Regions from separate parts of the Streptomyces crystallinus genome, predicted to be linked through region 2. Evidence: riboswitches for the same ligand, from Rfam matches in the RefSeq annotation. Region 2 holds a riboswitch; the other holds the start of a gene.
What was found. Region 2 has a riboswitch for cobalamin ahead of ABD236_RS20550 (ribonucleoside-diphosphate reductase subunit alpha). Riboswitches for the same ligand answer to the same signal wherever they lie in the genome.
Positions count from the first base shown of each region.

Region 1: linked by a shared signal. The riboswitch ahead of nicT (Nickel transporter NicT) and the one ahead of ABD236_RS20550 (ribonucleoside-diphosphate reductase subunit alpha) in region 2 are both predicted to bind cobalamin.

Region 1 covers NZ_BAAACA010000014.1:699,586-705,263, forward strand. Annotated here, with positions in the region: gene ABD236_RS13735 (NAD(P)H-binding protein) at 1-760, shown strand, start outside; gene nicT (Nickel transporter NicT) at 753-1,910, opposite strand; cobalamin riboswitch at 1,940-2,146, opposite strand; gene ABD236_RS13745 (radical SAM protein) at 2,320-3,363, opposite strand; gene ABD236_RS13750 (penicillin acylase family protein) at 3,560-5,678, opposite strand, start outside.
Region 2 covers NZ_BAAACA010000025.1:102,027-107,704, reverse strand. Annotated here, with positions in the region: gene ABD236_RS20565 (GntR family transcriptional regulator) at 1-509, shown strand, start outside; gene ABD236_RS20560 (DUF3311 domain-containing protein) at 619-873, shown strand; gene mctP (monocarboxylate uptake permease MctP) at 870-2,501, shown strand; cobalamin riboswitch at 2,733-2,862, shown strand; gene ABD236_RS20550 (ribonucleoside-diphosphate reductase subunit alpha) at 2,990-5,368, shown strand; gene ABD236_RS20545 (ribonucleotide-diphosphate reductase subunit beta) at 5,368-5,678, shown strand, end outside.

The sequences.
Region 1 (5,678 bases), on a different contig from region 2:
GCTGTCGGCAGGTGAGCAACCAGCAGGTGAGCGGCCCGGCAACGTGGAGTTCCAGCAGGCCGATCCGGCCCGGCCCGAGACCCTCAAGCGCTCGTTCGACGGCGCCGACGCGCTGTATCTGCTTGTCGCGGGCGACGGCGAGGGTCTCGACCCGTACGCCATCCTCGACACGGCGCGGGCCGCCGGAATCCGGCGGGTGGTCCTCCAGTCCTCGCAGGCCACCGCGACGCGCCCGCACTCCGTCGCACACGCCCCGCTGCGCTCCTTCGAGGAGGCCGTACGGGAGTCGGGCCTGGCGTGGACGGTGCTGCGGCCGAGCGGGTTCGCCTCCAACGCCTCTATGTGGGCGCCCTCGATCCGCGCCGAGCGGACGGTGACGGCACCCTTCGGCGACGTCGGCCTGCCGGTGGTCGACCCGGCCGACATCGCGGCGGTCGCCGCCGCTTGCCTGCGCGACGGGAGTCACGCGGGCCGGACGTACGAACTCACCGGACCCGCGCCCGTCTCGCCGCGCAGGCAAGCGGCGGCGATCGGTGGGGCGCTGGGGCTGCCGGTGCGGTTCGTCGAGCAGAGCCGGGCCGAGGCGCGGGAACTGCTGCTGCGCTTCATGCCGGAGCCGGTCGTCGAGAGCACGCTCGGCATCCTCGGCGAACCCACGCCCGAGGAGCGACGGGTGAGCGCGGACGTGGAGCGCGTCCTCGGCCGGGCACCACGGACGTTCGCCCAGTGGGCGGCGGACAACGTCGTCGCCTTCAGGTGACGTCCGAGGCGGACGCGGGTGCGGCGTCGGCGGGCCGGTCCTGTCCGGGCACTTCGGCGGCCGTGGCCACCCGTACCGCCCACCGCTGCTCGACCTTGGCGAACCGCCAGTACGCCAGGGCCGCGGCCCACACCGCGACGAACAGGCCGACGATGATGAAGCCGACGTTGTCCAGGTCGAGGCCCGCGACCCAGCCGGTGAACCCGTCCCGCAGATCGAGCTTGTCGTGCAACACGCCCACCAGCTCGATCGTCCCGATCAGGAAGGCCACGGCGATGGAGAGCCCGGTGATGGTCAGGTTGTAGAACACCTTGCGCACCGGGTTGGAGAAGGCCCACTGGTAGGCGAAGTTCATGAACGTGCCGTCGATGGTGTCGAACAGGCTCATCCCCGCCGCGAACAGCAGCGGCAGACACAGCACGGCGTACCAGGGCAGCCCGGCGGCCGCGCCCGATCCGGCCATCACCATCAGCGTGACCTCGGTGGCCGTGTCGAAGCCGAGCCCGAAGAGGAAGCCCAGCGGGTACATCTGGCCGGGCCGGGTGATCGACTTGGTGAAGCGGCCCAGGAGGCGGTTCATGAACCCCCGTGAGTCCAGGTGCTGTTCCAGCTCGGCCTCGTCGTACGTCCCGGCGCGCATGGCCCGGAAGACCCGCAGGATACCCACGAGCGCCAGCAGGTTGAGCGCGGCGATGAGATAGAGAAACGATCCGGAGACGGTCGTTCCGACGATGCCGAGGGTCTGGTGGGTCTGCGACTCGTCGTTCATCAGGGTGCCCGCGAGCTGTGCGCCCCCGGCGACCAGCGCCGCCATGGCGACGACGACGCTGGAGTGCCCGAGCGCGAACCAGAAGCCGACCGACACCGGCCGCTTGCCGTCGGCCATCAGCTTGCGGGTGGTGTTGTCGATCGCGGCGATGTGGTCGGCGTCGAAGGCGTGCCGCATGCCGAGGGTGTAGGCGGTGACGCCCAGCCCGAGGCCGAACGTCTTGGAGCCGACCTCGTAGTGCTGGGGCACCACGAGCAGGAAGAGGATGCCGAACGCCACGACGTGCAGGGCGGCGATCACCACCAGCAGCCAGGCGGTGCGGACGGTGTCCTCCCGCCGCCAGTGGAAGGCGGTGGGAGGGGTGGCGGCGGGCAGGGTCATTTCGTTCACGCTCCAGCACCTCGTGGATCATTACGCGAGATGCCGTGGCCGGTCTCCTGGCTTCCGGGTGTCGCACCGCCCCTGCCTTCCCAGCGGCCTCACGGCCACCAGTGGCACAACGGGGCGGGCTACCCGAAGCCGTTCATGGCCTGAACGTCATGGGGCCCGATCACAGTGGCGAGGGCCGCTCCGGTCTTGCACCGGTCTTCCCGAACACCACGGCTCGCCAACCGTAGGTGCGACCCGCCCCACCTGCAAGTCTGGCTGTGGGTGGGGGTATTGCAGATCACACTCCGGGGCAAGCGGAGGGATCTCGTCCACCGGTCGCGCCGAGCGCGGGCCCAGCTCGGACCGAGCGTCGGAGGGCTCCCGGGGGGCGGTGGCTCGCCCTCCGCGCCCGACACCGCTCTCACCCCGCCGTCGGCGCGGTGAACACCGGACGGCGGTCGATACGGGCACGCACGGCGTCCGAGCCGAAGTGGTAGTCGATGCGCCGGACCGCCTCGGCCCAGCTCCGCATGGTCCCCGCGTCGGAGAGCGCCTCGACCACGAACGGGTCGGTCCACCGTTCCACCGCACGCCGCCACAGCTCCGCCGGGGGCTCCTCCAGCAGATTGCCGACCGTGCCCTCGTAGATGAGCATCGCTCGCACCTGCCCGTCCGGCTCGATCTGCACCGACCGGAAGTCGAGCCCGCGCGCCACCTGTTCGGGATTCATCTGCAAGGAGAAGTTGGTCGACGTGCCGACCCTGACCGTGGCCGGTGCCAGCGCCTGGAGCCGTGCGCGCTGTTCCTCGCTGCCGAGCCGGGCGAGCTGTTCGTCCGAGAGCAGCTCGTGCTCGGCGTATCCGGTGCGGCTGCCGAGCCCCGACGGCACGGCGGCGCCGAAGTCGAGGGAGCTCAGATGCGGGAAGCGCGGCAGGATGTCCGTACAGAACTCCTCCAGCCGGTCGACGTTGCTCCGTACGACCGCGCAGTCGACCGCGAACGGGAGCGGGCGGTCGCCACGTTCGGCCCGCTCCCGTGCTCCGGCCTCCAGCAGCGCCAGCGCTCGCATCGCCCGCCCGAACGAACCCGCCCTGCCGCGGATCCGGTCGTGCACCTCGGGCGTGGGACCGTCGACGCTCACCACGACCCTGCCGCAGACGCGCGCCAGCTCCTCGGTCATCCACGGCTGGAAGTTCCAGCCGCCGGTGTACACGAGCACCGAGATACCTGCCCGCGTCAGGCGTTCCGCGACCTCGAACACCCCCTTGACCAGCAGTGGTTCTCCCCCGGCGAGGGTGACCTGGACCGGGCCCAGGGAGATCACGGCGTCGGCGATCCGCAGCATGTCGTCATGGCTCACCTGCCGTGAGGGGCGCCTGCCGGACTCCGAGTAGCAGTGGGTGCAGCGCAGCGGACAGGCGTAGGTGATGTCCCAGATGACGGACTGTGGGCCATCGGCAACCATGTTCGCGTGCTCCATCGCATGCTCCCGGTCTCCGCTCGCGGTCTCGGCACCGGAGCGCCCCCCGTGCGGTGGGTGGGGGGCGCTCCCGTCTCGCTCAGACTAGGAGCCGCCAACCGGCCCGCGGTATCCCCAACTCTGGGGATGGCGCGTACCGGTCGGGACCCCTGCGCCCGCGCCTCCGGCGGCCGCCGCGCTCTCAGCCCCGCAGGACCGTGGTCCGCAGCCGCGGGTCGGCGGCTATCTCCGCCTCCGTGAACCGCTCGGTGACCCAGCGCTTCTGGGAGAACAGGACGGTCTGGTCGGTGTAGTGGGGCGACGCGGGGTTGGCCGACTGCCCGTAGGTGAGGATCGTACGGGTACGGGGCCCCTGGGGCGTCAGCTCCGTCGCCATGATGAAGCTGGAGCCGGAGGCGTGGTCGTCCGGGGAGCTCGGGCGTGTGGCGCCGCCGCTGCCCGCCGTGGGCGTGGCGTTCACGACGTTGAAGCAGCCCTCCCCACCCGAGCAGCCGGGCAGCGGTATCCCCGCCCACCGCTGGAGAGCGCCGATCGGCGCGTCCAGAGGCAGTTTGCCGGCGGCCAGTTGGCGGACGGCGTCGGCAAGCGCGCCGCGCACCCTCGGTTCGTCCCCGTTGAGCCCGCGCGGGGTGGTGAGCGGCTGAGCCGGGTCGTACGCCACGCGCCACCAGGGGTACGGGCCGCCCACCCGGGTGCGGAACGCCTTCCACAGGACGGCTCCGCGGCTGTCCGGGTCGTCGCGCATGTCCCAGGCCGCGAGGACGTCACAGGCGGCGCGCACATCCACCTCGGTGCCGTCGGTGGCGGTCAGGACGGGGTGTGCGCGGCACATCGCGACCGCGTCGTCCCGGCCCAGCTCCGCCGTGTGGTTGCGGTTGCCGAGCATGCTCGCCTGGAGCGTGGGCAGGGTGAAGCCCGGCGCCCCGAGTCCGTCGCTGCCGTCGCGCCGGCCCGCGATCATCTGGAGCCCGAGCTGGGCGCGTGGGCCGATCGGCCCCCCGGCGTGGTACATCCGCGGGTACCCCGTGAGCGGCGCCTCGGGGTTGGTCAGCGCCGAGTCGTTGTTGGAGTTGGCCACGTAGTCGGTCCGGGTCAGCCGGGGCTGGTGGCCGGGGCCGAAGACGCCCGGGACGGCCGCGTCCGGGTCGCTGCCCCAGTCGCAGGCCGAGGTGGACCCGTCGAGCACCCCTGGCAGATCCTCGTCCGCGCCCGGCAGGGAGCACCGCTCCAGCTGGTCGTCGGTGACATGGGGCACGGCGGAGGAGTCGTTGAAGTACGCGGTGCCGTTGGAGTCCGTGGCGATCGTGTACGTCCAGGGGATGCCCTGGTAGGTCTGGTGCGCCTGGGTGAGTTCAGCCACAGACGTGGCCCTGCCGATCGCCAGCCACTCGTTCATCGAGCGCAGATTGTCGGCGTTGGCGTCCCTCAGCGCGTACGCCTCGGTGCGCGTCCAGCCGTCGGCGAGGACCGGGCCGTAGCGGGAGGTGTAGAGGGTGGCGGAGACCGTGGAGAGCTTGCCGTCGGCGCCGCGAACCGTGACCGGGACGGTCCGGCGGGCCATCGGGACCGCCTTGCCGTCGACGAGGTAGCTCGTCGGGTCCCCGGGAGCGAGGGTGAGGCGGTAGAGCGAGGAGTGGTCGGCGTAGCTCGTGGTGTGCGTCCAGGCGAGGGTGCGGGTGTGGCCGATCTCGACCAGCGGGGTGCCGTAGATACCGGCACCGGCGACGTCGATGACGCCCGGGATCGTCAACTGCACCTGGTAGAAGCGGTCGCCACCGATCCATGACAGGTGCGGGTTGGCCAGCAGCATGCCGTCGCGGCCGCGGGTGGCGTCACGGCCGAGCGCCCAGCCGTTGCTGCCGAGCTCACCGCGGCGGGGGCCGGCGCCGTTGGAGGGGCTCGTCGACGGTTTCGCGGAGGCCGGGGCCGGGCCGCCCGCCGTGGTGCCGCGCGCTGCCGTCGGCGCACGCAGCGGCTTCGTCGACTTGCCTACGGTCGGTGGGGTCGCGGTGGCGATGGCCTGCTGGAACGCCGCCGCTCCGGCGGCGCCGTCGACCTCGTAGACCAGGTTCCAGATGTCCATGGCGCTGATCGGGCCGACCCAGGGCTTGCCCTTGCAGGTGGGGTCGGGCAGTTGCGCGGTGCCGGTGTCGCGCAGATACCTGTTGTACCCGGCGGCGTACCCCTCGACCATCCGGCGCAGCTCGGGTGTCGGGCCGAGCGGCGCCGGGCGGTCGAGCAGTCGCCGGACGGTGCCCGCCTGCCGCAGCCCTTGGTGGTAGGTGTCGCTCGCCAGGTTG
Region 2 (5,678 bases):
AGCCCAAGGTCTCCCAGGCGCTGCAACTGACCTCGTACACGGAGGACATGCGCGCCCAGGGCCTGGAGCCCACCTCGCAGCTGCTCGACATCGGCTATGTGACGGCCGACGACACGCTGGCGGGCCTGCTCGACATCTCGGCCGGCGGCCGGGTGCTGCGCATCGAGCGGCTGCGGCTGGCCAGCGGCGAGCCGATGGCGATCGAGACGACGCACCTGTCGGCCAAGCGCTTCCCGGCGCTGCGCCGCTCGCTCGTCAAGTACACCTCTCTCTACACCGCCCTCAACGAGGTGTACGGGGTGCGGCTCGCCGAAGCCGAGGAGACCATCGAGACGTCGCTGGCCACCCCGCGCGAGGCCGGGCTGCTCGGCACGGACGTCGGTCTGCCGATGCTGATGCTCTCCCGGCACTCCATCGACGGCAACGGCGAACCGGTGGAGTGGGTGCGCTCGGTCTACCGGGGCGACCGCTACAAGTTCGTCGCCCGCCTCAAGCGCCCCACCGACTGACCCACGATCCGACGTCCGGTATCCGGTACAGGGGTTCCGTGGCGGGTTTCCGTCCCCTAGATTTCGTGCGCATTACCACAGGTGAGCACAGTGAGGGGACGAAGCCACCATGCCGGACACAACGCAGGAACGGAGAGCGGTGATCACGCCGGTGCGCGTGATCATCGCGCTCTGTCTGATCGCGCCCTTCGTGGCGATGCTCTGGGTCGGTTCGTACGCGAAGGTCGACCCGGCCCTCGCCGGGATCCCGTTCTTCTACTGGTACCAGATGCTGTGGGTGGTCATCTCGACCGCGCTGACGATGCTGGCGTACAGGCTGTGGCAGCACGACCAGCAGGGCCGCAAGGCGGGTGAGGGCAAGTGACTCTCGCAGCGGAAGGCGGCGTCAACGGCGTCGCGCTCGGCGTCTTCATCTTCTTCTTCCTGGCCGTCACGGTCATCGGCTTCATGGCCGCCCGCTGGCGCCGCGCCGAGAACGAGCACAGCCTCGACGAATGGGGCCTCGGCGGGCGCTCGTTCGGTACCTGGGTCACCTGGTTCCTGCTCGGCGGCGACCTCTACACGGCGTACACCTTCGTCGCGGTCCCGGCGGCGGTGTACGCGGCGGGCGCGGCCGGCTTCTTCGCGGTGCCGTACACGATCCTGGTCTACCCGCTGATCTTCACGTTCCTGCCCCGGCTCTGGTCGGTCTCGCACAAGCACGGCTATGTGACGACCTCGGACTTCGTGCGCGGCCGGTTCGGCTCCAAGGGCCTCTCGCTCGCGGTGGCCGTCACCGGCATCCTCGCCACGATGCCCTACATCGCGCTCCAGCTGGTCGGCATCCAGGCGGTGCTGGACGTGATGGGCATCGGCGGCTCCGGCAACTGGTTCCTCAAGGACCTGCCGCTGCTGATCGCGTTCGCGGTGCTCGCCGCGTACACGTACTCCTCGGGTCTGCGCGCGCCCGCACTGATCGCGTTCGTGAAGGACACGCTCATCTACATCGTCATCCTGGTGGCGATCATCTACATCCCGATCAAGCTCGGCGGCTTCGACGACATCTTCGCGGCGGCCCGGCACAAGTTCGAGACGCCCAACGCGGCCGGGAAGCCCACGGGTGCGCTGGTGCCCGGCGACAAGAGCCAGTGGACCTACGCCACGCTTGCCCTGGGCTCGGCGCTGGCGCTGTTCATGTACCCGCACTCGATCACGGCGACCCTCTCCTCCCGCAGCCGCAACGTCATCCGCCGCAACACCACGATCCTGCCGCTGTACTCGCTGATGCTGGGCCTGCTGGCGCTGCTCGGCTTCATGGCGATCGCGGCCGGGGTCAAGGTCAAGAACGGCCAGCTGGCGATCCCGCAGCTGTTCGAGGACATGTTCCCGGAATGGTTCGCGGGCGTGGCGTTCGCGGCGATCGGCATCGGCGCGCTCGTCCCGGCGGCGATCATGTCGATCGCGGCCGCGAACCTGTTCACCCGCAACATCTACAAGGACTTCCTCAAGCCGGACGCCACGCCCGAGCAGGAGACCAAGGTCTCCAAGCTGGTCTCGCTCCTGGTGAAGGTGGGCGCGCTGGTCTTCGTCCTGACCATGGACAAGACGGTCGCGATCAACTTCCAGCTGCTCGGCGGCATCTGGATCCTCCAGACGTTCCCGGCGCTGGTCGGCGGTCTGTTCACCCGCTGGTTCCATCGCTGGGCGCTGCTGGCGGGCTGGGCGGTCGGCATGCTCTACGGCACGCTCGCCGCGTACGGGGTGGCCTCGCCCACCCAGAAGCACTTCGGCGGCAGCTCCAAGGAGATCCCCGGCATCGGGGAGATCGGCTACATCGGCCTCACGGCGTTCGTCCTGAACGTGGCGGTCACCGTGGTCCTCACGGTCGTCCTGCGGGCCCTGAAGGCCCCCGACGGCGTCGACGAGACGTCCCCGGAGGACTACACGGCGGACGCGGGCGACCCGGGCGTACAGACGGAACTCCCCCCGGCGACGGCGGGCTCGGCGCACTGACACGAGCGGGACGAAAGCGGGCCACCGGGGTCTCCCGGCGGCCCGCTTTCGCCTGTCCCGGGAATGCCCACGACTGCCCGCAGGTTGGGATTGCCGCGCTCCCAACCCCCTTAGGGGCGCGGGGAACTGCGCGCCCAGCCCGAGACGGCCCGCAGTCAAACGGCTACCCAAATGGCATCGCCCGACACGGGGGCGACACAACATGTGGGGGCGCCACGACAGCCCGGCACAAGATGTATGCTCGTGCTCGCTGTCGCCGCAGGGGAATCCGGTGCAAATCCGGAACTGTCCCGCAACGGTGTACTGGTACGTATTTGCGTACTTGTTCAGTCCGAGGACCTGCCGAACAGCGCGCCCTGGCCATCCGGTCCGGGTGCCAGACGTCCGGGCCTCGCGGAATGGGCAGTGGACGCGGCGTACCCCCGAGGGGGTGTGTCCGTGTGCCCGCACACTCGCCAGGCCCCGTGCCGAGCGAGGAGTGCCCCCACGTGACCATCGCCCCTGCGGATCCCGCCTCAGCGATCGCCGAAGAGCCGGCCGATGCCCCCGGGACCGCCCTGCTGCGGACCCTGACCGACCTCACCGCCGATCTGCCGGACACCGACCCCGGCCGGGTCGCCGCCGCCGCGCTGCGCGGCCGCAACGCGCGCTCGGACGAGGCGGAGCTGCGTGGGCTCGCCACCGAGGCCGCCGCCGGTCTGATCTCCGAGGACCCGGCGTACTCCCGCCTCGCCGCCCGGCTGCTGACGCTCACGATCGCCGAGGAGGCCGCGAGCCAGGGCTCGGTCTCGTTCTCCGAGTCGGTCGAGGTCGGCCACCGCGAGGGCCTGATCGCGGACCGCACCGCCGACTTCGTACGGCTGCACTCGGCCCGGCTCGACGCGCTGGTCGAGGCCTCCCTCGCGGAGGGCGCCGACGACCGCTTCGGCTACTTCGGTCTGCGCACCCTCTACTCCCGCTATCTGCTGCGGCACCCGATCACCCGTCAGGTCGTCGAGACCCCGCAGCACTTCATGCTCCGGGTCGCGGCGGGCCTGGCCGAGGACGACTCGGTGCGCGCGCTCGACGAGGTCGGCTCGCTGTACCGGCTGATGAGCCGGCTCGACTACCTGCCGTCCTCCCCCACGCTCTTCAACTCCGGCACCCGCCACCCGCAGATGTCCAGCTGCTATCTGCTGGACTCCCCGCTGGACGAGCTGGACTCGATCTACGACCGCTACCACCAGGTGGCCCGGCTCTCCAAGCACGCGGGCGGCATCGGCCTCTCGTACTCCCGCATCCGCTCGCGCGGCTCGCTCATCCGGGGGACCAACGGCCACTCCAACGGCATCGTGCCGTTCCTGAAGACGCTGGACGCCTCGGTCGCGGCCGTCAACCAGGGCGGCCGGCGCAAGGGCGCGGCGGCGGTCTACCTGGAGACCTGGCACTCCGACATCGAGGAGTTCCTGGAGCTGCGCGACAACACCGGTGAGGACGCCCGGCGTACGCACAACCTGAACCTGGCGCACTGGATCCCGGACGAGTTCATGCGCCGCGTCGACGCGGACGGCACCTGGTCGCTGTTCTCCCCCGCCGACGTGCCCGAGCTGGTCGACCTGTGGGGCGAGGAGTTCGACGCCGCCTACCGCAGGGCCGAGGCGGCCGGTCTCGCGCAGAAGACCATCCAGGCCCGGGACCTGTACGGCCGGATGATGCGCACCCTGGCGCAGACCGGCAACGGCTGGATGACGTTCAAGGACGCCTCCAACCGCACCGCCAACCAGACGGCGGAGCCCGGCCACACGGTCCACTCCTCCAACCTCTGCACCGAGATCCTGGAGGTCACCGACGACGGCGAGACGGCCGTCTGCAACCTCGGCTCGGTCAACCTCGGCGCCTTCGTACTGGCGTCCGGCGAGATCGACTGGGAGCGCCTGGACGCGACCGTCCGCACCGCCGTGACGTTCCTGGACCGCGTCGTCGACATCAACTTCTACCCGACCGAGCAGGCCGGCCGCTCCAACGCCAAGTGGCGTCCGGTGGGCCTGGGCGCGATGGGCCTCCAGGACGTCTTCTTCAAGCTGCGCCTGCCCTTCGACTCCCCCGAGGCGAAGGCGCTCTCCACCAAGCTCGCCGAGCGCATCATGCTCACCGCGTACGAGGCGTCCTGCGACCTCGCCGAGCGCTCGGGCCCGCTGCCCGCCTGGGAGAAGACCCGTACGGCTCGCGGTGTGCTGCACCCCGACCACTACGACGTCGAGCTGAACTGGCCGGAGCGCTGGGCGGCGCTGCGCGAGCGGATCGCCTCGGTGGGCATGCGCAACTCGCTGCTGCTCGCGATCGCCCCGACCGCGACCATCGCCTCCATCGCCGGGGTGTACGAGTGCATCGAGCCGCAGGTCTCCAACCTCTTCAAGCGCGAGACGCTGTCGGGTGAGTTCCTCCAGGTCAACGGCTACCTGGTGGAGGACCTGAAGAAGCTCGGCGTGTGGGACGCGCAGTCCCGCGAGGCGCTGCGCGAGGCCAGCGGCTCGGTCCAGGACTTCAGCTGGATCCCCGCCGACGTGCGCGCGCTCTACCGCACGGCGTGGGAGATCCCGCAGCGCGGTCTGATCGACATGGCGGCGGCCAGGACCCCGTTCCTGGACCAGTCGCAGTCGCTGAACCTGTTCCTGGAGACGCCCACCATCGGCAAGCTGTCGTCGATGTACGCGTACGCCTGGAAGCAGGGTCTGAAGACCACGTACTACCTGCGCTCGCGCCCGGCCACGCGCATCGCCCGCGCCGCCCAGGCCGCCGCCCCGATCCCCGTCCAGCAGGCGGCCCCCGACGCCGACGCGATCGCCTGCTCCCTTGAGAACCCCGAGTCCTGCGAGGCCTGCCAGTAATGAGCTCCACCGACAAGAACCTGCTCGACCCGGGCTTCGAACTGACCCTGCGTCCGATGCGCTACCCGGACTTCTACGAGCGCTACCGCGACGCGATCAAGAACACCTGGACGGTGGAGGAGGTCGACCTCCACTCCGACGTCGCCGACCTCGCCAAGCTGTCGCCGGGTGAGCAGCACATGATCGGGCGGCTGGTGGCGTTCTTCGCGACCGGTGACTCGATCGTGGCGAACAACCTGGTCCTGACGCTGTACAAGCACATCAACTCCCCGGAGGCGCGCCTGTACCTGTCGCGCCAGCTCTTCGAGGA